One region of the Blautia sp. AM28-27 genome, then DNA from elsewhere that is predicted to be linked to it. Evidence: riboswitches for the same ligand, from Rfam matches in the RefSeq annotation. Region 1 holds a riboswitch; the other holds the start of a gene.

Region 1 (11,685 bases):
ATCCGTATCCCACGATTTTATCGACACGCTCACGCATTTCTCCGGCGGCCTTGTTCGTAAAAGTGATCGCCATAATATTCCACGGATTGACGCCTTTGTCCCTGATCAGGGAGGCGATGCGGTGCGTCAGTACCCTCGTCTTTCCCGAACCGGCACCTGCAAGGATCAGAAGCGGCCCTTCGGTGTGCTCCACAGCTTCCATCTGCATCGGGTTTAATCCTGTTTCTGTCTGATTCATGTTCTTTCTCCTTCATCTGCTTCGAATCTTTTCACATGCATCTCAGTATATAACAAATCCGCCCCGGTTACAAGTAAGAACGAACATACGTTGCATTTTTATCATGGAAACTTTTTTCGCAAAGTCCTTGCTATCTGGTATTAAAAACTATATAATGGGAACAGTGAGGTGATAACAAATGACGATAGACTCAGATAAAATTCTTCATGATTTACTGAATTCACTGGATTCTCTCGAAGGCATCCGCCCGGAGGAAATCCCGAACATTGCTTTATATATGGACCAGGTCACGACCTTTATGGACGCACAGCTCGCTTCTTCGCGCCGCTTCGAGTCCGATAAGGTTCTGACAAAAACAATGATCAACAACTATGCAAAAAACAAGCTGCTCCCGCCGCCGGTCAAAAAGAAATATTCGCCGGAGCACATGATGCTTCTGGTTTTTATTTACTACTTTAAAAACATCCTCTCGATCACGGATATCCAGACACTGCTCGCCCCGATCACCGATCGGTATTTCGGCACGGAGAGCGGCTTTTCCATCAAAGATATCTACGACGAAATTTTCCAGATGGAAAAAGAAGAAATTGCATCCGTAAAAGAAGATCTTCTGAAAAAAGCGGATGTATCCAAGTCCATGTTCGGCAGCTCACCGGAGGAGGACCGGGAATTTCTCCAGCTCTTTTCGTTTATCTGTCTGCTGAGTTTCGATGTCTATCTGAAAAAACAGATGATCGAGCACATGGTGGATGAACTGGCATCCCTCGCGGCGCCTTCTGATCCGAAAAAGAAAAATTAAGAACAAATGTGTAATCAAAAAAAGACGGCTGCGTTGGAATCGCACCGTCTTTTTTGATTTTACACATTTTCTTTCTTTTCCATCCGTTCAAACACCATCTCATATCCGTCGTTTCCATAGCTTAAGGAACGGTTCACGCGGCTGATCGTCGCCGTGGATGCTCCCGTCTTTTCGGAGATTTCCAGATACGTTCTCTTCTCCCGCAACATTTTCGCCACTTCAAACCGCTGCGACAGCGAAAGCAGTTCATTGATGGTGCATACATCCTCAAAAAAAGTATAGCATTCTTCCTTATTCTTCAGACACAAAATTGCCTCAAAAAGCTGGTCTACTGCTTCTGAATGAAGTTTCTTGTTCATTTCAAGCCCTCCTGTACGAAAATTAAGTCCCCATCTCATTCTTATAACTCGGAATACTACCATTTTAGCACAGTAAAGTGTGAAATACAAGTCCTTTTATCCCTGCATCAGCAAAGCCTGTACCATCGACTCCCGCTGTCTGCGGTAATCGCTCGGCGAACAGGCCTTTACCGTCTTGAAGGTACGGTTGAAGGCACTTAAAGAAGAGAATCCGGAATTCATCGCCACATCCGTGATACTCATCTTTTTGTCGTACAGAAGCTCCTCTGCGCGTTTGACGCGTTTAGAATTGAGGTACTCATAGAATGTCATGTTCATGTACTGCTTGAAAATTCTGGTAAAGTGGAACTTGGAAAATCCGCTGACCGCAGCTACTTCCTCGAGAGAAAGATTCTCCATGTAATGGACATTGATATAACGGCAGGCGCTTAAAACAGCCTCTATATATTCCTGCTGCTTCATTGCCCCGAACGTATTCTGCGCGTTGGCATCCGAAAATCCCTTGCGGCCAAACTCTGAAAAAAGCTCTTTGAGGCCGGTGCAGATTCTGTGCGTCATCACTGCGCCCTCATTATCGTATTCCCGCACCAGTTCCAGAATCTGGCTGCGTAGAAACAGATAGAAGGGATCTTCCTCATCCTCTTTTTTGAAGTAGATGGCCGGAAGCCGCAGGAAAATCGTTTCCATTTCTTCCTGATTCTCCACACAGCCCGGTTCCACCAGCATGACAATCCGTTCTCCCTGGGATACGAATCTCATTCCGTGTACAACGCCGGAATTGATCATAATGATGTCGCCCTCTTTCAGATTATAGCTGTCTTTTCCGACAACAACCTCATATTCGCCTCTGGTCGGCATGATAATTTCAATTGCGGTATGCCAGTGCTTCGGATAGCCTTCTGTCACGGTGTTGTGAAAGATTTCAAACGCCGGCGGGTTTGCTGCATTCCGGTCAAATGTTTTCCCATGTTCCACTTTCTTCATCTTATTTCTTACCTCTTTTTATTACAGCAGCTCTGTAAACAGATCTTTTACGGTCGGATAAATCTTTGCAAATTTCTGATACTGGCGCTCATATTTCTCAACCAGTTCCGGTTCCGGCTCGATGGTCTCTGTCACACGAACAATTTTTTCTGCCGCCTCTTCTACGGATGAAAAGACACCGCAGGCAACGGCTGCCAGCATGGCTCCGCCAAGTGCCGGGCCTTCCTCGGACTCAATACGGTCCACTTTGATGTTCAGCACGTTTGCGATCATGCGTCTCCACAGCGGGCTCTTTGCACCGCCTCCGCAGATTTTCGTTCTCTCGATCTGGATGCCGAGGGATTTTGCTACCTCAAAGGAATCGCGGATCGCAAAGGCAACGCCCTCGAGAACAGCCTGGGTCATATCCTCTCTTGTGGTGTCCATGGTCAGGCCGATGAAGGTTCCTCTTGCATCCGGGTTGTTGTGCGGGGAACGCTCGCCCATCAGATACGGCAGGAAGAAGACATTATTCTCGCCAAGTTTTGTGATATTCTCCTGCTCTTTTGTATATTCTTTTGTGCGGATAATTTCATCCATCCACCATTTGTTGCAGGAAGCTGCACTCAGCATGCATCCCATCAGGTGATAGTGGCCGTCTGCGTGTGCGAATGCGTGCAGGGCATTGTGGCTGTCTACGCCGAATTTGCTGCTGGAAATGAATACGGTTCCGCTTGTACCAAGGGAAACGTTGCACATGCCGTCGCCTACGGTTCCGGTTCCGACTGCGGCTGCTGCGTTGTCTCCGGCTCCTGCTACAACTTTACAGGTCTCTGGCAGTCCAAGTTCTGCTGCTACTTCCGGTTTTAAGGTTCCGACAGCGTCAAAGCTCTCATGGAGCTCCGGCAGCATCTCCAGGGAAATACCGCAGATTTCTGCCATCTCTTTTGACCAGCATTTGTTCTTGACATCCATCAGAAGCATGCCCGATGCATCGGAGTAGTCGCTTACGAATGCGCCGGAGAGACGGTATGCCAGGTAATCTTTTGGAAGCATGATTTTGCAGATTTTTGCGAAGTTATCCGGCTCATTTTCTTTCACCCAGAGAATCTTCGGTGCGGTAAAGCCTGCAAATGCAATGTTTGCGGTATACTCGGAGAGTTTTTCTTTTCCGATTACGGTGTTCAGATAATCGGTCTGTTTTGCGGTACGGCCGTCGTTCCAGAGGATCGCCGGGCGGATGACGTTATCGTTCTCATCCAGGATGACAAGGCCATGCATCTGGCCGCCGAAGCTGATGCCGGCTACCTGGGATTTGTCTACGTCTTTTACCAGCTCGCGGATTCCCTCTTTGCTCTGCTCCCACCAGTCTTCCGGTTTCTGCTCAGACCAGCCTGGATGCGGGAAATACAGCGGATACTCTCTCGATACAATATTTACAATTTTGCCTTCCTCGTCCATCAGAAGCAGTTTGACAGCGGAAGTACCAAGGTCAACACCAATAAAATACATGTCGAATCTCCTTTTTCTACTCTTTTTCAAAAAGGGCGGCAGCAGACCTAGATCTCTGCTCCGCCCTTTTGCTTATGCGTTACTGCATATCTTTCTTATTTTTCAGTGAATCTTCCGGAACGGATTAGCCCCACGGATTCTCTGTCGGGTAACGAACACCCTTCGGCTGGTTGTAGCCGATCTCATCTACTTCAACACCGAGCATTTTAAATACTTCGAATAACGGTTTTCCGAAGTGTCCGAATGCTACTGCGCCGTGATGCGGATAGTTTTTCTCTACCAGTACGTGACGGTAGAATCTGCCCATCTCCGGAATAGCGAAGATACCGATGCTTCCGAAGGAACGTGTTGCTACAGGAAGAACCTCGCCCTCTGCGATGTATCCGCGCAGTTTTGCGTCAGATGTGCTCTGCAGACGATAGAAGGTGATGTCTCCAGGAACGATATCTCCCTCGAGGGTACCCTGTGTTACTTCTTCCGGAAGGGTTCTTGCCATGATCATCTGATATTTCATAGAGCAGAATGCCAGTTTGGTGGAAGCGGTATTTCCGCAGTGGAATCCCATGAAGGTATCTTTTAAGGTGTAATCAAATTTGCCTTTGATTTCGCTCTCATACATATCCTTCGGAACGGTGTTGTTGATGTCGAGGAGTGTTACGGTGTCTTTGGATACAACGGTTCCGATGAACTCGGACAGTGTTCCGTAGATATCTACCTCACAGGATACCGGGATGCCCATCTTGGTCAGACGGCTGTTGACATAGCAAGGAACGAATCCGAACTGTGTCTGGAATGCCGGCCAGCATTTTCCGGTCAGGGTTACGTATTTTCTGGATCCTTTGTGTGCTTCGATCCAGTCTAACAGGGTGATCTCGTACTGAGCCAGTTTCGGCAGGATTTCCGGTTTCAGGTTTCCTTCGCCGAGCTCTTTTGCCATATCTTCTACGACTGCCGGGATTCTCTCATCGCCTGCGTGTTTGTTGAATGCTTCAAACAGGTCAAGCTCGGAGTTCTCTTCGATTTCTACGCCGAGGTTGTACAGCTGTTTGATCGGTGCGTTACATGCCAGGAAGTTGGTCGGACGCGGTCCGAAGCTGATGATTTTCAGGTTCTTAACAGCTACAACTGCAGTTGCAACCGGTACGAAATCTTTGATCATGGCTGCTACGTCTTCTGCATCGCCAACCGGGTACTCCGGAATGTATGCGTGCAGGTTGCGCAGTTTCAGGTTGTAGCTTGCGTTCAGAACGCCGCAGTATGCATCGCCGCGTCCGCCTACAAGGTCGTCGCCGGTCTCTTCTGCTGCTGCTACTACCATGCAAGGTCCGTCGAAGTATTTTACAAGCAGGGTTTCCTCGGTCTCCGGTCCGAAGTTTCCAAGGTATACAACAAGTGCATCACACTCTGCTTTTTTCAGGTCTTCGAGTGCGTTCATCATGTCGATTTCATTCTCGACGATGATTGGACATTCGTAGATTTCTCCGTCGTATGCTTTTACGACTGCTTTTCTTCTGTTCTCGGAAAGGCTGTTCGGGAAGCAGTCACGGCTTACTGCAACGATACCTAATTTGATTTCCGGTGTATTGTTGATCATTTTTGAAGATCCTCCTTTTTTTGGTTTTCTTGGTTTTTGGTTTCTTTTTATGTTCAGAACTGCTCTTTTGGGGCAGTGTTTCTGATTTCTGGTTTTGTCTCTGGTTTTATTTTACCGAGAGGTTTTCTCCTTTGATGCCTGCTACGCTTCCAGCGATGTTTGCATCCGGGTGGCTTAAGAGCCATTTGTTTCTGGCGAAGAGCAGGTCGTCTTCCGGGGTGTGTTTTTCTTCCAGGGTGATGTCGGTATTGGTTCCTTTTGGAAGTACTACGACGCATTTGAAGCCGCTGGCTGCCACGTTGCATGGTGCGTAGTGGAGGGTGGTTGCGTAGACTTCAATGGTGGTTCCGGCCGGGATTAAGAAGGCCTCCATTTTGGATGAGTCGTAGGTGTGGTCTTCGGTGATGTCCTGTTCTTTTCCGAGGATCAGGATCAGGTCGGTTACGGCGATGTTAATTTCGCTGTCGCGGTGGTATTCTACGGCGTTCAGTAAATGGTTGTGGCCGTTGCAGTAGCCGATCTGGATCGGCATGCCGCCGTAGAGGCTGTCGGATACGGACTGGGCGCTTTTGCAGGCTTCGAGGCTTTCAATGGAAGGCTCGTAGACTACGTCATCGGGACATGGGGTCTCGGACATGGCGGTGATGATGTCGCTGACGTCGAGGTCTTTGATGACTTTGCCGTACTGGCGGAATGCTTCGTCTGTTACTTTCAGAATCTGCATTGTTTTGGTGCTCCTTTCGTACAATTAGTTTAATGATTGAACTAATTGTAATATAGCACTTGTATGTACTTCTTGTCAACATGTATTTGGATGAAAAAACGGACGGGTTGACAAATAAGGGGGAGGTTGGTATACTTTAATACGTTAAAATAATAAGACGCTAGGGGAGCCTTTGGCTGAGAACGTGGGACAGGGATAAGCTCACGGACCCTCACTACCTGAACGGGATAATTCCTGCGTAGGGAAGCTGGAACGTGGTTTCGGATGTGATTCGGGACTGTGTTTTTATGTGAGCCCCTCCAAGCGGAATGCGAAGGAGGTTTTTTTATGAGTTTTTTTGTTACTGCTGACGGCGGACTGACGACGGCCGGTTATGTTGGATGCGTGGTGCTGATGGTGGCGCTGGTGGTGATTGCTTCGGTTCTTTCTGCTCAGAAGAGTAAGGGGACGGGAATGGATGCAAGGAAGCTGGCGTTTTGTGCGATGGGGATGGCGCTGGCGTTTGTGACTTCGTATGTGAAGGTGTTTGAGCTGCCGTACGGGGGATCGGTTACGTTGTTTTCGATGCTGTTTATTGTGCTGATTGCGAACTGGTATGGGGCGAAGACGGGTATTCTCGTTGGTTTTGCTTATGGACTGCTGCAGTTTATCCAGGGGCCGTATGTGCTGTCGCTGTTCCAGGTGTGCTGTGATTATGTGTTTGCGTTTGCGGCGCTGGGTGTGGCCGGATTCTTTGGAAAGAAGAAAAACGGGCTGCTGATCGGGTATATTGTGGCTGTGCTGGCGAGGGGATTTTTCCATACGTTAGGCGGATATCTGTACTGGATGGATTATATGCCGGAGAATTTCCCGCAGTCTTTGAAGGCGCTGTATCCGATTATTTACAACTACAGCTATCTGCTGGCTGAAGGTGTACTGACGGTGATTCTGATCTCGCTGCCGCCGGTGAAGAAAGCACTGCAGACGGTTGCAAGAACGGCACATGGTGCAAATTAAATAGAATTACGTGAAAAAATCCGGGAACGCATGATTTTGCGTTTCCGGATTTTTTACGTGGATATCAAAATTTACTGAGCACTCTCCTCTGCGGCTGTGTCGGCGGCGGAACTCATGGGGGTGATGACGATGTTTTCTACGCCGATTCCGGTTTTGCGGGTTACGATGTCTTCGATCTGGGCACGCTGTTCCTCGGTTACTTCTTTCATCGGAACGACGATGTCGGCGGTTTCGCCGGTCAGGTTTACGACGACATCGTTGAAGCCTTTGGCTTCGAGGAGGAGTTCGGTTGCCGACTCTTTTTCTACGAGTTCCGTCATTTCCACCATGCTCTGGACGGCGCTCTGGCGCTCGGTTTCGGAGAGGTTGGTGTTGTTGATGATTTCGTTTAAGGTGTCTTTATTCTGGGAACGGATCTGTTCCCGGTCGATTCTGGCCTGGGCCATGTATGTAGATGCCCCGGCAAGGACAGCCTCTCCCGGCGTTTCGGTGACGGTCCGCGACGAGTCCCCTGCTGTGCCGGCATCCACCTCGTCGGTGATATCGGTGTCCAGGCTGGAGATGTCTTTTAAAACGGTGCTGGCATCCGCCGTGGTTCCGTCTGCCTTCTCCTTCGTGGACAGGGTACTGTCAGCATAGTTGATGTATCCGGCGACGGCGATCATGATCGCAAGGGCGGTGATGATGACCTGGTTTTTCCGGAATTTTTTCTTTTTCCCGGCCGTCTTTTTCGGCGATGGTGTCTCTGCCATTTTCTCAGGTGCATTCATTTCCTGTTCTAATTTTTCCACGCATTTGACTCCTTTACTTCATTTTGACTACTTTAATCTTATTTGCGCCCACCTGAAATAATGCCATCACGGCCTCCTGAATCTCCTGTATCGTCACCGGGTTTCCCCCGCCTTCTGCGATAACGAGCACGCCGCGCACCGCCGGGTACTCCTCGGAAACCACATACGGTGTCTCGGCCCCGTTCTGTGTCTTTTCATAGACAGTTGCCTCATCCTGCGACGAGGATGTAACGCTTCCGGTCTCCTCTCCCTTCTTGTTTTCCTCCGTTGTGCTCCGCGTTGGGACATCTTTTTCCACAATCTTTTTTCCTGTGGATTCCAGCGTCACCACGACGTGCACTGCGCCCACACCGTCCATCTGGGAAAGTGCGTCACAAAGGCGCTGTTCCATCTCCTCCTGCACCGAAAGTCCCGCATCCCCCGCCGGACGCACAGCCGTCTCCTGCGGCTGTTCTGTCTCCTCACTGGTCTTTTTTGTTCCCGTCGGCAGCAGCAGGACAACGCCGATTGCCGCCAGCAGGAAGTACAGCATCCACTGCTCCTTTTTCTGTTTCCGGAAAAACGCCGCTGCCTTTTCCCTCATAGGCCTATTCCGAAATCTCTACCATAATATGCGCCGGATCGGTTCCGTAGACCTCACTTAAAACACTTTTGATCTCTGTCAGCTTTTCATCGAGCATTTCCCGCTGTTTTTTCTGTTCTTCGCGGTAAATGCTCGTCTGCCGCATCGGCGCTTCAATGCGGATCTCTTTTGCCTCACCGGTGTTTCCCGGCTCCAGCGTTACCGAAACGGCTGCCCCCGGAATGCCGCTCTCTGACAGATACATCCGGATCTGGCGCTCCGTCTCTTTTTCCCAGGCGCCCACGTAATACTGTTTTTCAAAGCTTTCTGCACGAATCTGTACATTTTCCATTGCTGCTGCCTCCTCTTCCAGCGTCAGACGGTCGAGCGTCTGCGCCATTTTCTGCTCCAAACCTCCCGCTTTTAGCACGGGCTGGAAAAAAATCAGTACCATCACAATTCCAAGAAAAAACTGAACCGGCTTCTTGTCCTCCTTCTCCGGGATCAGGTTCAGCACAGTTGTCATAAAAATCAGAAAAATTGAAATATTCTTAAGCCACTGCAGAATCTCTTCTACCATGCCGCCTCCCGCCGCTGCCTGCCCAACTACACGCTAGAGCGTGTCTGAAAAACCATTTCCGCAAGCTGCAAGCCCCACTTTGCGGGAGATTTTACCCTCATTCGGTTGCCGTAGCCCGCTACGCCGCCCTCATTCGGATAAAATCTCCCACAAACTGGGACTCGCAGCTCACGAAAAGCCTTTTTCAGACAAGCTCTAGGAAAAAGTTCCCGCCAGGATTGCAATCGTCAGCAGAAACAGGACTTCTACGGTCAGAAGGAGACGCAGAAGCATCGCATATCCTTTTCCTGCCGCCGCAAGACATCCCGCGATCCGCTTGTCCGAGACGGGCTGTGCCGCCGCGGCGAGAAGGCGGAAGGAAAGACCCGAAACGAGAAGTTGAACGGCGGGGACCATGCCCGCTGCGAGCAGTACCAGCATTGCCGTCACGCCAAAGCAGTTGCGGATCAGCACCGCGGAGCCTGCCACCAACTCGGTTACAGCATTCACCGCATTTCCGATGCCGGGAATCATTCCGGCAGTCCGCCAGAGTGCCATCTGCCGCAGGGAATCGAGCGCCGGTGCGATCAGATTCCGGATCATCTGCATTCCCACAAGTACGCCGAGCGACGATTTTAAAAGGCCGTTCACGCAGGTTTCCAGCAGCTCTGTCATATGGGACAAAATCTCCTCGCCGGAAAGATCGTTTACAAGGGCGATGAGCAGATAGATATGGATCATCGGGAGGACGAGGGCGAGCAGAAGCTTTTCGACAGCCAGAATCACTAGAAGGAGCATCTGATAAAACATCACGGCTGATGATGCGCCCCCGGCGGCCGCGGCCGCCAGATAGTAGGATGGCGTCAGGATCCGCATAAAAGCGACCAGCGATGTGATGACAGCTTTCAGGTTTTCCCCGCTCGACTGGAAATTTTTCAGAATCAGTGCAAGCGCAAGCAGATAGACCATATAAAAACTGGCGTCCCTGACCTGTTTTCCTTCAAAGAGAGAGGAAAAACTGCCGAGCACCGCGCCTGCCAGAACGAGGAGAAACAGCTCCTTCATCAGCCCCTTCTGCGCAAGGAATGCTGTTTTGGCACAGGAGAGAACGGCATTTCCGGCACGGAAGGTGCGGAAGGGATCGCCATCCTGCAGAAGAGAACGCACCGTACCGGCAAAAGAAAACTGCTGGCTGGACAGCAGGCTGTCCACTTCCTGCTGGATTGCATCGAAGTCGAGTTCTGCAAGAAGTTCGTCCTGCGCTGCTGCTGCCTGATCCGTTTCGGTATCCGCTGCTTCGATTTTCTGCGTTCTTCCCGTTCCGAAAATGAGACACAGAAAAAGCAGCGCCATGCCCCATCCGGCTTTTTTACAGAAAATCATGAACCGTTTCCAGCAGAGCGAGCAGCACTGGCATACTGACGGCAAGGACCGCCAGGCGGGCGAACAGTTCAATCTGCCCTGCAATGGAAGAATAGCCCGCATCCTTACAGATCCCGGCGGAAAACTGCCCCACATACGTGATCCCAAGCATTTTCAGCAGCGTATTCAGATACGATGAGTCCACCGGGAGATACGATTTCATTTGTGCGAGCATGCCGAGCAGATACTGCATTTTTCCGACGGTCCCGGCAAGAATGCAGAGGCCGGCACCGACCGTCACAAGAAGGGCAAATTCCGGCTTTGCTCCCTTTACTGTGATTCCAAGCAGCACGCCCGCCGTGCCAAGCGCAGCGATCCGAAGTATATCCATATGATCCCCTCCGTTTTTTCTCTCTGCTCTTAAATTGTAAACAGTTGTTTGATGTCCTCAAACAGCGCGGAAATATAGGGAAGAATCCAGAACAGCACAAGCACAAGACCGGCAAGGCTTGCAAGAAATGCCTGTTCTTCCCGGCCGCTGTGTTTTAATACCTGGCACAGGACCGATACCAGAATCCCGACTGCCCCGATTTTAAATAGAATCCCGACCTCCACGCCTGCTCCTCCGTTTTCAGACACGCCCTAAACCAGAATCAAAAATAAAAAAAGGCCTCCCATGATTCCAAGACTCTGACAGAGCCTCTTCCTTTCCGGCAATCCTTTCTGCAGTTCCGCGATCCGCTGCACAAGGCGTGCCTCATACCGGTCCAGATTCGCCTTCTGCATGGCGCGGTCCCCAGTGCCAAGGCTGCATCCGGCCTCCTGCAGCTCTTCTTTTTCTTCTTTTGTAAGGCGTGTATCCGCCAGGTGGACTGCCGTATTCTCTTCCAGAATCGCCGGCAGTGTCTTTCCGTCCGGGCGGCGCATATCCTCGGAAATATCCTGTAAAAAATCCCGGTACGGATCCCGCATCCGCCTTCCCGTCTCCCAGAACGCATCCGGCAGCGGGGAAGCCGCCGTCACAATCTCTCCACGCAGATACTGGATAATTTTCTGCAGTGTTTCCAGATCTTTCACATGGGCCGACAGCGCCGCACTCTTTGCAAAGCCGATCCCGACGCAGGCAAGAGAAGCCGCCAGTAAAACTGCAAGCCGCATCACAGAAACGCCTCCCTTCGGTACAGTGTCGTTCCTCTTCCGTCAAAAATAGCCTGTACACTTCCGGC
Region 2 (11,685 bases), on a different contig from region 1:
GCCGTGGAGGCAATGCAGAAAGCGGGCGCGTCCTACGAGGATATCGCGGCAATCGGCATCACAAACCAGAGAGAGACGACGATCGTCTGGGACAAAAAGACGGGAGAGCCGGTCTACAATGCAATTGTATGGCAGTGCCGCAGAACATCGGAATACTGCGATTCCCTGATGGAGCGCGGACTGGTTGACCGTTTCCGGGAGAAAACAGGTCTTGTGATTGATGCGTATTTTTCAGCCACGAAGCTGAAATGGATTCTAGATGAAGTTCCGGGCGTGCGCGAGCGGGCGGAGCGAGGCGATCTCTATTTCGGAACAGTGGAGACGTGGCTGATCTGGAAGATGACAAAGGGAAAGGTACATGTCACCGATTACACCAACGCGTCCCGTACAATGCTGTTCAATATCCATACACTGAAATGGGATGAGGATATCTTAAAAGAGCTGAACATTCCGCTCTGTATGCTGCCGGAAGTCCGCCCGTCGAGCTGTGTCTACGGGGAGACGGCATCCACATATTTCGGCGGCCCGATTCCGATTGCGGGAGCAGCGGGAGACCAGCAGGCGGCGCTGTTCGGCCAGACCTGCTATGCGCCGGGCGAAGCGAAAAATACATACGGAACAGGCTGCTTCCTGCTGATGAACACGGGAGAAAAGCCGGTTTCTTCGACACACGGTCTTGTTACCACGATTGCATGGGGCATCGGGGACAAGATTACGTATGCGCTCGAGGGATCCATTTTCGTCGGCGGAGCCGCAATCCAGTGGCTGCGCGATGAGATGAAGCTGATCGAGTCCTCGGCGGATTCCGAGTACATGGCGCAGAAGGTGAACGACACGAACGGCTGCTACGTCGTGCCGGCGTTTACCGGCCTTGGCGCACCGTACTGGGATCAGTATGCGAGAGGAACCATTCTCGGCCTGACCCGCGGCGTCAACAAATACCATGTGATCCGCGCAACGCTGGAGTCGATCACGTATCAGGTGGATGATGTCTTAAAAGCGATGGAGGCAGATTCCGGCATGAAGCTCTCTGCGCTGCGTGTGGACGGCGGAGCAAGCGCCAACAACTTCCTGATGCAGTGCCAGGCGGACATCAGCCAGGCGCCGGTGGAGCGGCCGTGCTGCATCGAGACGACCGCAATGGGAGCAGCTTATCTTGCGGGACTCGCCGTCGGCTACTGGCCGGATCAGGAGACGGTAAAACAGAACGGAGCCATTGACCGTACGTTTGAGCCGGAGCTCTCGAAAGAGGAGCGCGATGAGAAGATGAACGGATGGCACAAAGCAGTCCGTTACGCCGAAGGATGGGCAAAATAGAAAAAGATTTTGGAAATGCAGAAAAGGAACGGTTTCGTAATGAAAACCGTTCCTTTTCGCGTACTGTGACTTCTTGTCTACTGACGTTAAAGAATGTCGATATGTTCGCCGTTTAAAGCTTTGTTCATGCTTCGCACGGCACAGAATTTACCGCACATCGAGCAGGTATCTTCCTGTTCCGGCGAGCGGTCGGCGCGGATGGCTTTTGCGGTCTCCGGGTCCAGTGCACAGTCCCACTGTGCTTCCCAGTCGAGCACGCGGCGGGCATCGCCCATCTTGTCGTCAATATCACGCGCATGCGGAACACCTTTGGCGATGTCGGCAGCGTGTGCGGCGATTTTGCTTGCGATGATGCCCTGTTTTACATCATCCAGGTTCGGAAGAGCCAGATGCTCTGCCGGCGTTACGTAGCACAGGAAAGCAGCGCCGTTCATGGCCGCAATCGCGCCTCCGATGGCAGCGGTGATGTGGTCATAGCCCGGTGCAATATCGGTCACAAGAGGGCCGAGGACATAGAACGGAGCGCCCATGCAGATGGTCTGCTGTACTTTCATGTTGGCCGCAATCTGATCCATCGGAACGTGGCCCGGTCCCTCAACCATAACCTGAACGTCTTTTTCCCAGGCACGTTTGGTGAGTTCGCCGAGGCGCACCAGCTCCTCAATTTGGCAGACATCCGTTGCGTCGGCAAGGCAGCCAGGACGGCAGGCGTCGCCGAGAGAAATGGTCACATCGTATTCACGGCAGATATCGAGAATCTCATCGTAATACTCGTAGAACGGATTCTCCTCGCCGGTCATGCACATCCAGGCGAACACGAGGGAGCCGCCGCGGGAAACGATATTCATTTTCCGTTTGTGTTTGCGGATCTGATCGATGGTTTTTCTGGTGATGCCGCAGTGCAGGGTGACGAAATCGACACCGTCCTCGGCATGGAGGCGGATGACGTCAATAAAATCTTTGGCGGTCAGCGTATCCAGGTCTCTCTGGTAATGGATCACACTGTCATATACCGGCACGGTGCCGATCATGGCCGGACATTCGGAGGTCAGTTTCCGCCGGAACGGCTGCGTATTGCCGTGGCTCGACAGGTCCATGATGGCTTCTGCGCCCATATTGACCGCGGAGAGTACCTTCTGCATCTCCACATCGTAATCTTTACAGTCTTTCGAAACACCGAGATTTACATTGATTTTCGTGCGCAGCATCGAGCCGATGCCCTCCGGGTCGATGCAGGTGTGCAGCTTATTGGCCGGAATGGCAACCTTTCCGCTGGCAACGAGCGGCATCAGGTCTTTCACGGCCATATACTCTTTTTCTGCGACTTTTTTCAGCTCCGGTGTTACAATGCCGCGGCGTGCGGCGTCCATCTGTGTTGCGTAATTGCGTTCCATCTGTTGTTCTCCTTTATTTTCAAAATCAGATCCGGTAAGCGTGGTTCAGCGGTCCCGAGCCGTGGCCGAGATCCATCATGCTCGCGAGTGCGCCCGAAATATACTCTTTTGCGGCGGAAATGGCATCCGGAAGGGAAAGCCCCTTTGCGAGCCCCGATGCGATGGCGCTGGAGAGTGTACAGCCGGTGCCGTGTGTGTTCGGATTGTCGATGCGTTTTCCGGTGAACCAGGTAAATGTGCCGTCGTGATATAAAAGATCGTTGGCATCATTGATACTGTGGCCGCCCTTTAACAGAACGGCACAGCCGCAGGAATCCCCGATCTCTTTTGCGGCGCGTTCCATATCGCTTTCCGACTGGATTTTGATGCCGGAGAGAACTTCTCCCTCTGGGATATTCGGTGTGATGACTTCGGCCAGAGGAAAGAGCAGTTTTTTCATCAGGTCAGGCACGCCGCCCGAAGCGAGCGCGGAGCCGCTTGTAGCGACGAGGACCGGGTCCACAACGATGTGTTTGGCCTGGTAGAAGCGAAGCCGTTCGGAGATGACTTCGATCAGTGCCGGGGAGGATACCATACCGATTTTGACGGCGTCCGGGAAGATGTCCGTAAAGACGGCGTCAAGCTGTGCGGCCAGAAACTCCGGTGTTACATCGAAAATACCGGAAACGCCGGTGGTGTTCTGGGCGGTGAGTGCGGTAATTGCCGACATGGCGTAAACTCCGTTTGTGATCATGGTTTTGATGTCTGCCTGAATGCCGGCGCCTCCGCTGGAATCACTTCCCGCGATTGTTAATGCTGTTTTCATGTTTTTCGCGTCCATGAGAATTACTCCTTTGCATTACTTTTCTTTTTGGACAGGCGACAAAGAAAGTGGTGCCCCCAGTCTGCCGCCTGGTGTGAGGATGAATGGTTACGTAAAATTATTTGTTTTCCAGCATGCGCAGAGTCTGTTCTTTCAGATCCTTCGTTGCGGAAACAATGTCTTTCTGTGCAAAAATGGCACTGATGACGGCAATGCCGCAGATGCCGCTGCCGGAAAGCTCCGTCACGTTATCGCGTGTGATGCCGCCGATGGCGATGACAGGGATTTTAACGGCATTGCAGATAGCAGTCAGCGTTTCGTGGCTGACATCCTCCGCATCCGCCTTGGAACCGGTGTGGAAGACTGCGCCGACGCCGAGGTAATCTGCCCCGCGCTGCTCGGCGAGAATGGCCTGTTCCACGGTCTGTGCCGAAACGCCGATGATCTTGTCCGGGCCAAGCTTTGCACGGACATCGCCGGCCTCCATATCGCTCTGGCCGACATGAACGCCGTCCGCATCCATCTTAGCTGCGATTTCCACGTTATCGTTGATGACGAAAGGAACATGGTATGCGGCACAGAGTTTTTTCAGTTCCAGTGCCTCTTCCATAAAGTGATCCTGGTCAAGATTTTTTTCGCGGAGCTGGATAAACGTTGCGCCGCCCTGCAGAGCCTTTTCCACCTGGCTGTACAGTGTCTCGCCGTTCAGCCAGCTGCGGTCTGTCACAGCATATAAAAGCAGGCCTTTTTTATCGCACTTCATACTTTGCACCTTTCTCTAGCATCTCGCCGTCCATGTGGTAGATGGCGTCGATGATGCGGTTCCGGTAGGTGGAGTTGCCGTCTTCCGGTTTCATATGGCTCCAGCCGATCTCGCCGGCAAGTCCCATTGCGCAGACAGCGGCAGCAGCGGCTTTTAACGGCTCGTCCGGGTTGGCAACGAGGTAAGCGGTCATCATGCCGGAGAGCTGGCAGCCTGTTCCGGTGATGCTTCCCATCTCGGCGCGTCCGTTGCGGATCACGTAGCAGGTGTCAGCATCGGCAACGAGGTCGATCGCTCCTGTGATGGCGACAACACAGTTGTGGTCTTTCGCAAAGTTTTTTGCAAAAGCAACGGCGCTGTCGAGGTTTTCGTCTGTTACTTTATCGGCAACGTCTGCGTCAACACCCTTTGTCGTTCCGCTTCCGAGTGCCAGTGTTTTGATTTCGGAAATATTTCCGCGGATGACGGTGAACGGGATTTTTTCCATCAGTCCGACTGCGGTCGAAGTACGTAAGTGGCTTGCGCCTGCGCCGACTGGATCGAGCAGGATTTTGTGGCCGAGCGAAGCTGCTTTTGCACCGGCACGGTACATGCCGTCGATGCTCGTTCTGTGCAGCGTTCCGATGTTGATGTTCAGACCGCCGCAGATGGAGGTGATATCCTCGACATCCTCCGGTTCATCGGACATGATCGGGCTTGCGCCGCATGCCAGCAGAATATTGGCGACATCGTTTACTGTAACGTAATTTGTGATGTTGTGTACGAGAGGGGTTGTTTTTCTGACATTGTCAAGACAAGTGCCTAACATAATTTTTTGTTCCTCCTGTGTGAGTATTTTTGCAGAAGCAAATTCCCTTGTGGTACTGGAAGAACCTGTTGATGATGTGTTCATAGAGATTAAAAAAGCAGATATACGTGGAGGTATATCTGCAGAAAATGTGCATATCGTATCTCCCTACGTTGGCATTACCCAAATCAGGTTCAGGGTCTAGGAGATGCATCCTACTCTCAGCCCGCTTCGCACGCGAGCTCCCCTTTGCTTTCTGCAGACAATTATATACGCATAAAAACAATTGTGCAAGAGAAAAACGGAAGATTTAAAAAAATTTCAGAAAAATAAAAAAGACATGCAAAATATTGGAAATGTAATGTTATTTGGGTTGACAGAGAAAATAATATCAGCGTAAAATGAAGTATAAAATATGCGTGGAAGTCATGGACGTGATGATGCCGCCTCCATTCCGATTTTCGCCATGAGCGCCAACGCCTTTGTTGAAGACCGGCAGGCCGCAAAAGAGGCCGGCATGGACGTGCATATCGCAAAGCCGATTGATGCGGAATTACTGAAAAAGAAAATTGCAGAGTATTGCAGGTGAAAAGAAGTGCCCCTGCCCGGCATCTGATGTGTGCCGGGCAGGGGCTTTTGATGTGCGAATCTTATTTTTCTTCCTCAGGGTACGTATAGCCCCAGGTTCTGCGGAAGGAGGTCATCAGATCCATGACGTCCTTCGTGTAGTCGAGGTGCATGGCAGATGCATCTCCATTGATGGCGCGTTCCATGTCGGCGAGCTCATAGGCGAGTGCATCGGCGTTGTCACCGGCTTTGATGATTTCGGATTCGCCGGTGGAAGCGTCTGTGATTTTTGCTTCCCAGGCACGCGGGTACTCCATGATCTCGATAAATCCGTTCTCACAGGAAACCATGCCGCGTTTCGGCTGTTTGGAGTGGAGAGAGAGCATCACACTTGCCATCTGTCCTTCCTGATTGGTGAGAAGGAGGCCGGCCTGCTCGTCCACACCGGTCGGAGCGGGCTTTACCTGGGAAAGGAGCTGATCCGGCTTAGAGTCGAAGAACCAGCGGAGGAAGGAGAGTGCGTATACGCCGATATCAAGCATCGCGCCGCCTGCGAGATTCCGGTTGAAGAAGCGGTTCTTCATGTTGTACTCTTTGAAACTGCCGAAGTTCATCGTGATCAGATTGACTCTGCCGAGACGGCCGGAGTCGAGAATTTTTTTCAGCTCTTTGTAGATCGGCATATGGTAAATCGTCATTGCCTCTCCGATGATGACACCTTTTTCTTTTGCAAGCGCTATGGCCTCGTCGAGCTCGTCGCTGTTCAGCGTAATCGATTTCTCAACGAGAATGTGTTTTCCATTGGCAATCGCCTCTTTCATAAAGCCAAGATGCGTGTTGTGCGGCGTCGTGATATAAATGACATCGACCTCCGGATCGGTAAACATCTCATGGAAATCATCGTAAACTTTTCCAATTCCATATTTCTCCGCAAAAGCAGCCGCCTTCTCATGGGTCCGGTTGCCGACCGCGTAAATATTCTTTCCGTTTTTCTGCAGTGCGACCGCCATTTCATTTGCAATCACACCGCATCCGAGTACAGCCCATTTGATTTCTTTCATCGTGAGATTCTCCTATCGTATCTATTTTGCCCAGAGCGGTTCTTCGCTTCCGCTGTAGTCAAACCGTCTGTCGTTTTTCTCTTCCAGTGCTTTGATCATATGGTACGTAAATTCATTGTAAGGCGTTGGAATTCCAAGCTCTTTTCCCATGCGGATCAGCGCACCCGAGAACATATCAATTTCCGTATGGCGTCCCGCATCGAGATCCTGGAGCGTCGAGTAGCGCGCCGTCGGCGGAACCGCACTTCCGCGTCCCGAGGAGACATCCGCCTTGCTGATATCAATTCCCTTTGCCTCCGCAATCGCCATCAGTTCTGCGCGGAGTCCGTCGCTGATCGCCTTCATATGCACACTGTCGCGGTAGCAGCCGACCCCGGCACCGAGAATAGCCTGCGGCAGGTTATTGCAGACATTCAGCCGGAATTTGCTCCATATTTCCTCTAAAATACAATCGGTTGCCCGGTAATGCAGCCCTGTGCCGGAGAACAGATCCAGAACAGCCTGCACACGCTCACTGTCGTACGGCGCCGAAACTTCGCCGAAAATGATGCCGAGCGTCGCCTCAGGGTTGAAAACGTAGCCGTCATTCTCTTTATGAGAAGCTACTTTGATAACAGCATGAAGCAGATGCTCCGCACCGACTTTTTCCGCGATGATCTCCTCACTGTCCACGCCGTTCATCAGACTCATGATCACAGTATTCTCGCCGGTAACGGCAGTAATATTGTCAAGAGCCCCCGGCAGTGCGCCGTATTTGAGCGAGACGATCAGAAAATCCACGCCGTGTGCCTCTTCCGGTGTCCATACCTCCGGGTGATAAACCGTATCGTTAATTTTGCATCCTTTGTTTTTCAGACGCTTCGCCCGTTCCCCGGACGCGATAACGCCAAGCCGGATGTCCTTTTTCTCCGAAAGCCCCCAGATTACATAAGACCCAACCGCTCCGGCGCCCAGAACAGCAACTGATTTTATTATCATAATAGCCTCCTTTGTAACTGTTTGAATTACCCTTACTATAACAAATTTTGCGGAGATCCTCAATTTGTTGTTCAAAATAGAAAATTTCGGAAAAGGAAGCCTAAATGTGTTAAGGTACATTGTAGAATGAAAAATATAAAAGAAACGCGCAGATGCGGCAAGAGGAGATGACAGAAACACATTACCACATTTCCAAACCGACGGCCTGCTTCATGCTGGATCTGAATGATCTGAAAATGTACGAAGACAAAATCCGGACGAAAGAAGAACAGAAGGCAAAAGAAAAACAAGAGAAGAAATAAGAAACGAAGGAGAAACGAAATTCGAACATTTCTCCTTCGTTTTTTGCACGCATTTTTACCGGGAAATCATATTCTAAGGTTAGAATGAAAAAACAGGAGAATCTGTTGATGAAAGGAAAATGGCTGACAGGTGCGCTTGTACTGGCAATGGCGGCAGTGACGCTGGCGGGATGCGGGGCAAAAGATGAGACAAAAGAAAAAGTGGAGCAGGTGACATTAAATGAGGTTGCCCACTCCATTTTTTACGCCCCGCAGTACGTGGCAATTGAGGAGGGGTATTTTGCGGACGAGGGCATTGATCTGACGCTGATAACAGGATTTGGTGCAGATAAAGTGCTGACGGCGATGATTTCCGGCGAAGCGGATATCGGGTTTATGGGGGCGGAGGCAACCGTCTACGCGTACCTCGAGGGAACCGCAGACCCAGTTGTGAACTTCGCGCAGCTGACGCAGCGGGCGGGAAACTTTGTTGTGGGAAGAGAGAAAGACAATTCGTTTACCTGGGAGAAATTGAAAAACAAAGAGGTATTAGGGGGAAGAAAAGGCGGTATGCCGGAAATGGTCTTTGAGTATGTTCTGGCGCAGAAAGGGATTGATAAAAAAGACGTAAACATCAACCAGAGCATCGATTTTGGTTCCACAGCTGCCGCGTTCTCCGGCGGGCAGGGGGATTATACGATTGAATTTGAACCGTCCGCGACACTGCTCGAGCAGAAGGGCGACGGCTATGTCGTGGCATCGGTCGGAACGGAATCCGGGTATGTGCCGTATACGTCGTACAGCGTCAAACAGAGTTATCTGAAAACGCACGGCGCAACCGTAGAAAAATTCACGAAGGCACTGCAGAAGGGAATGGACTTCGTGCAGACGCACACACCGGAGGAGATTGCAGAAGTGATTGCGCCGCAGTTTGCAGAAACCGAGCTGGAAACCATCACCGCGATCGTGCGCCGCTACTATGAGCAGGATACGTGGAAAGAAAATCTGATCTTTGAGGAAGAAAGTTTTGATCTTCTGCAGGAGATTCTGGAGCAGGCGGGAGAGCTGGAGAAAAAGGCACCGTACAAGACACTCGTGACAACAAAATACGCCGAAGAGGCCGCCGCCAAAGGCTGATTCCGGCGGAATAGAAAAGCGAAAAAAGACAGAAAAAGACACTTTTCGACATTCGTCGACAAACAGCGACATTTCATTCGAAAAAAATAAAGAAAATTGCAAAAGAAAAGAAGAAAAATAGAGAAAAAGTATTGCAAAAAAGTAAATTTTGTTGCATACTATGGATGTCGCATATATTTTTTACAACACAGGCATACGGAGGCGAACAGACATGAAAGTAGGTTTTATCGGCGGCGGCAACATGGCGAGTGCCATGATTGGCGGAATGATCCAAAAAGGAGTTGTATCTGCAGATGACATTCTGGTATCGGTCCGCACGGAGAAAAGTGTGGAACGCTTGACCAACCAGTTTGGAGTCCAGGCGACTACGGAGAACGAAGCGGTCGTAGCCGGATCCGATCTTGTATTCCTGGCAGTAAAGCCAAACCAAATAAAAAATATAATAAACCTCGTCAAAAACTTCATCTCACCCGAGAAGATTATCGTATCGATTCTTCCCGGTAAGTCTTTACAATGGCTGGGTACAGAAATCGGAAAACCAACAAAGTTAATTCGCACCATGCCAAACACACCAGCACTCGTCGGAGAAGGAATGACCGGCGTCTGTGCCAATGATCTCGTGACGGAGGAAGAGCTGCAGCTCGTTTTAACCCTCCTGAAAAGCTTTGGCCGCGCAGAAGTTGTTCCGGAGTATCTGATGGATACCGTCACAGGTGTCAGCGGAAGCTCGCCGGCGTACGTATTTCTTTTCCTGGAGGCTCTTGCAGATGCGGCAGTAGCCGAAGGAATGCCGAGAAAACAGGCATATGAATTTGCTGCACAGTCTGTCCTTGGAAGCGCCAAAATGCTTCTCGAGACAGGAATGCACCCGGGAGAATTAAAAGACATGGTCTGCTCGCCAGGCGGAACCACCATCGAAGCGGTTGCCGTACTGGAGCGGGAGAAGCTGAGAAGTGCTGTTATTGATGCAACACGAGCCTGCATCCGGAAATCAAAGGGAGTGGATTAGAAGGAGCAGCACCGCCGCTTTGACAGAATGACGCTAATGTGAAAGCAGCAAAAATAAAGAATGTATGCACAAAAAACAAACCAAAACAAGCAAAAAGCAAGCACAAAAAAGAGTAAAAAAACAAACGAGCGGAAAAATCCCGGCAGCCGTGGAAAAGGCACCGGGATTTTTTCTGGTAATTTATAGTTTTTTTCCTTTACTGAGCGTACTGTTGTGATAATCGGAAGAATAGGTTACATCCTTTCCAAACCATACCGGAGGAACAAAGGCGTTTGCGGATGCTTCGTCCGGAAACTCCACCTCTGCGAGGTAAAGGCCTTCATACGGCGCATCAAAGACATCGAGCTCGATCGTCAGATCCGTTCCGGTAAGCGGCAGCAGATAGCGTGTTTTTGAGATAAGAACGCCGTCTGCCTTTTCCCGCAGATGCAGGTAGGATTCCTTTGTGAGCGGAAGATTATACTCTTCACGCACCATCAGCCCTTTTGACTTGTAGGTCAGATAATATTCGTCGTCAGAGCGGCGGATGCGGACAACCGGTTCGGTGGAAAGATAGCCCTGCTCGATTTTTTTACATGGATAGCTTGTAAGATTTTCCGGAAGCTGATCCAGAAGGTATTTGCGTTCGATTTCCATAAAAGAGACTCCTTCTCGTGATTGCATCACTGCTTTTTTCAAGAGTTTACCATGCTTTTCCCGTGATGTTAAGCGAAATCCGGCTTTTTGCGAAAAAAAGTCCTGAAATTTTTATGAAATGCAAGCATTCTGCGGAAAAATGTGGTATAATAGCGGCGGTTTGTTACAAAGAAAAGCAGAGAATATCACGTGACAAAACACACGAGACTGATCATACAACACAGGAGGACAAAACCATGGCAAAGATTTATGTATTTCTGGCAGACGGATGTGAAGAGATTGAGGCACTGACCCCGGTGGATCTGCTGCGCAGAGCCGGAGAAGACGTATGCACCGTTTCTATTATGGGAAGAAAAGAAGTAACAGGATCCCACAAAATCACCATTCTTGCAGATGAAACCATCGAAGAGGGAGAGTTTGATGACGGAGACATGCTGGTACTTCCGGGCGGAATGCCGGGTACATTAAATCTGGCCGGAAACGAGACGCTCGCAGCGCTGATCCGTTCCTATGACGATCAGGAAAAGAAACTGGCAGCCATCTGCGCAGCGCCGAGCATCCTTGGTGTGATGGGCATCTTAAAAGATAAAAACGCTGTCTGCTTCCCGGGATTTGAAGAAAAGCTGGCAGGCGCAAACGTACTCGATGTACCGGCAGTCACCGACAAAAATGTGACCACCGGCCGCGGCATGGGAGCAGCCACTGACTTCGCACTGGAGCTGATCCGTGTTCTGCAGGGAGAGGACAAAGCAAAAGAAATGGCGGAAAAAATCGTATTTCATTGCTAAAAAAAAGCCTAAAAACCACAGAAATATAAAAAAATCACTGGCGTTTTTGAAAAGAGTATGCTATACTCGATAAATGACTGTAGAATGGAGAGGTGTGCAGGTTTTCTGCCGCTTTTCAGATAAATCAAGGAGGAAATTGATAAAATGAGTGTACAGGTCGAAAAT

The links. A riboswitch is a leader RNA that binds a small molecule or an ion and turns the genes downstream of it on or off. The one in region 1 is predicted to bind thiamine pyrophosphate.
Region 2: another riboswitch for thiamine pyrophosphate. It lies ahead of thiM (hydroxyethylthiazole kinase); the one in region 1 lies ahead of DW743_RS16780 (energy-coupled thiamine transporter ThiT).

What each region holds. Positions count from the first base shown of each region.
Region 1 covers NZ_QUJK01000024.1:6,266-17,950, forward strand. The annotation lists gene pcrA (DNA helicase PcrA) at 1-238, opposite strand, end outside; gene DW743_RS16750 (DUF1836 domain-containing protein) at 417-1,037, shown strand; gene DW743_RS16755 (YerC/YecD family TrpR-related protein) at 1,097-1,396, opposite strand; gene DW743_RS16760 (AraC family transcriptional regulator) at 1,493-2,380, opposite strand; gene xylB (xylulokinase) at 2,402-3,871, opposite strand; gene DW743_RS16770 (L-fucose/L-arabinose isomerase family protein) at 3,996-5,462, opposite strand; gene DW743_RS16775 (DUF4867 family protein) at 5,572-6,189, opposite strand; TPP riboswitch at 6,342-6,451, shown strand; gene DW743_RS16780 (energy-coupled thiamine transporter ThiT) at 6,517-7,185, shown strand; gene DW743_RS16785 (SpoIIIAH-like family protein) at 7,257-7,976, opposite strand; gene DW743_RS16790 (stage III sporulation protein AG) at 7,990-8,559, opposite strand; gene DW743_RS16795 (stage III sporulation protein AF) at 8,564-9,118, opposite strand; partial or broken gene DW743_RS18970 (DUF6783 domain-containing protein) at 9,133-9,261, shown strand; partial or broken gene DW743_RS18975 (DUF6783 domain-containing protein) at 9,211-9,342, opposite strand; gene DW743_RS16800 (stage III sporulation protein AE) at 9,314-10,480, opposite strand; gene DW743_RS16805 (SpoIIIAC/SpoIIIAD family protein) at 10,467-10,850, opposite strand; gene spoIIIAC (stage III sporulation protein AC) at 10,880-11,074, opposite strand; gene DW743_RS16815 (stage III sporulation protein AB) at 11,102-11,617, opposite strand; gene spoIIIAA (stage III sporulation protein AA) at 11,617-11,685, opposite strand, start outside.
Region 2 covers NZ_QUJK01000001.1:368,147-379,831, forward strand. The annotation lists gene glpK (glycerol kinase GlpK) at 1-1,317, shown strand, start outside; gene thiC (phosphomethylpyrimidine synthase ThiC) at 1,404-2,711, opposite strand; gene thiD (bifunctional hydroxymethylpyrimidine kinase/phosphomethylpyrimidine kinase) at 2,737-3,516, opposite strand; gene thiE (thiamine phosphate synthase) at 3,632-4,276, opposite strand; gene thiM (hydroxyethylthiazole kinase) at 4,263-5,084, opposite strand; TPP riboswitch at 5,211-5,322, opposite strand; gene DW743_RS01720 (response regulator) at 5,479-5,652, shown strand; gene DW743_RS01725 (Gfo/Idh/MocA family protein) at 5,714-6,691, opposite strand; gene DW743_RS01730 (ketopantoate reductase family protein) at 6,713-7,669, opposite strand; gene DW743_RS18195 (hypothetical protein) at 7,822-7,971, shown strand; gene DW743_RS01735 (ABC transporter substrate-binding protein) at 8,080-9,087, shown strand; gene proC (pyrroline-5-carboxylate reductase) at 9,299-10,096, shown strand; gene DW743_RS01745 (CYTH domain-containing protein) at 10,277-10,732, opposite strand; gene DW743_RS01750 (DJ-1 family glyoxalase III) at 10,969-11,520, shown strand; gene tig (trigger factor) at 11,665-11,685, shown strand, end outside.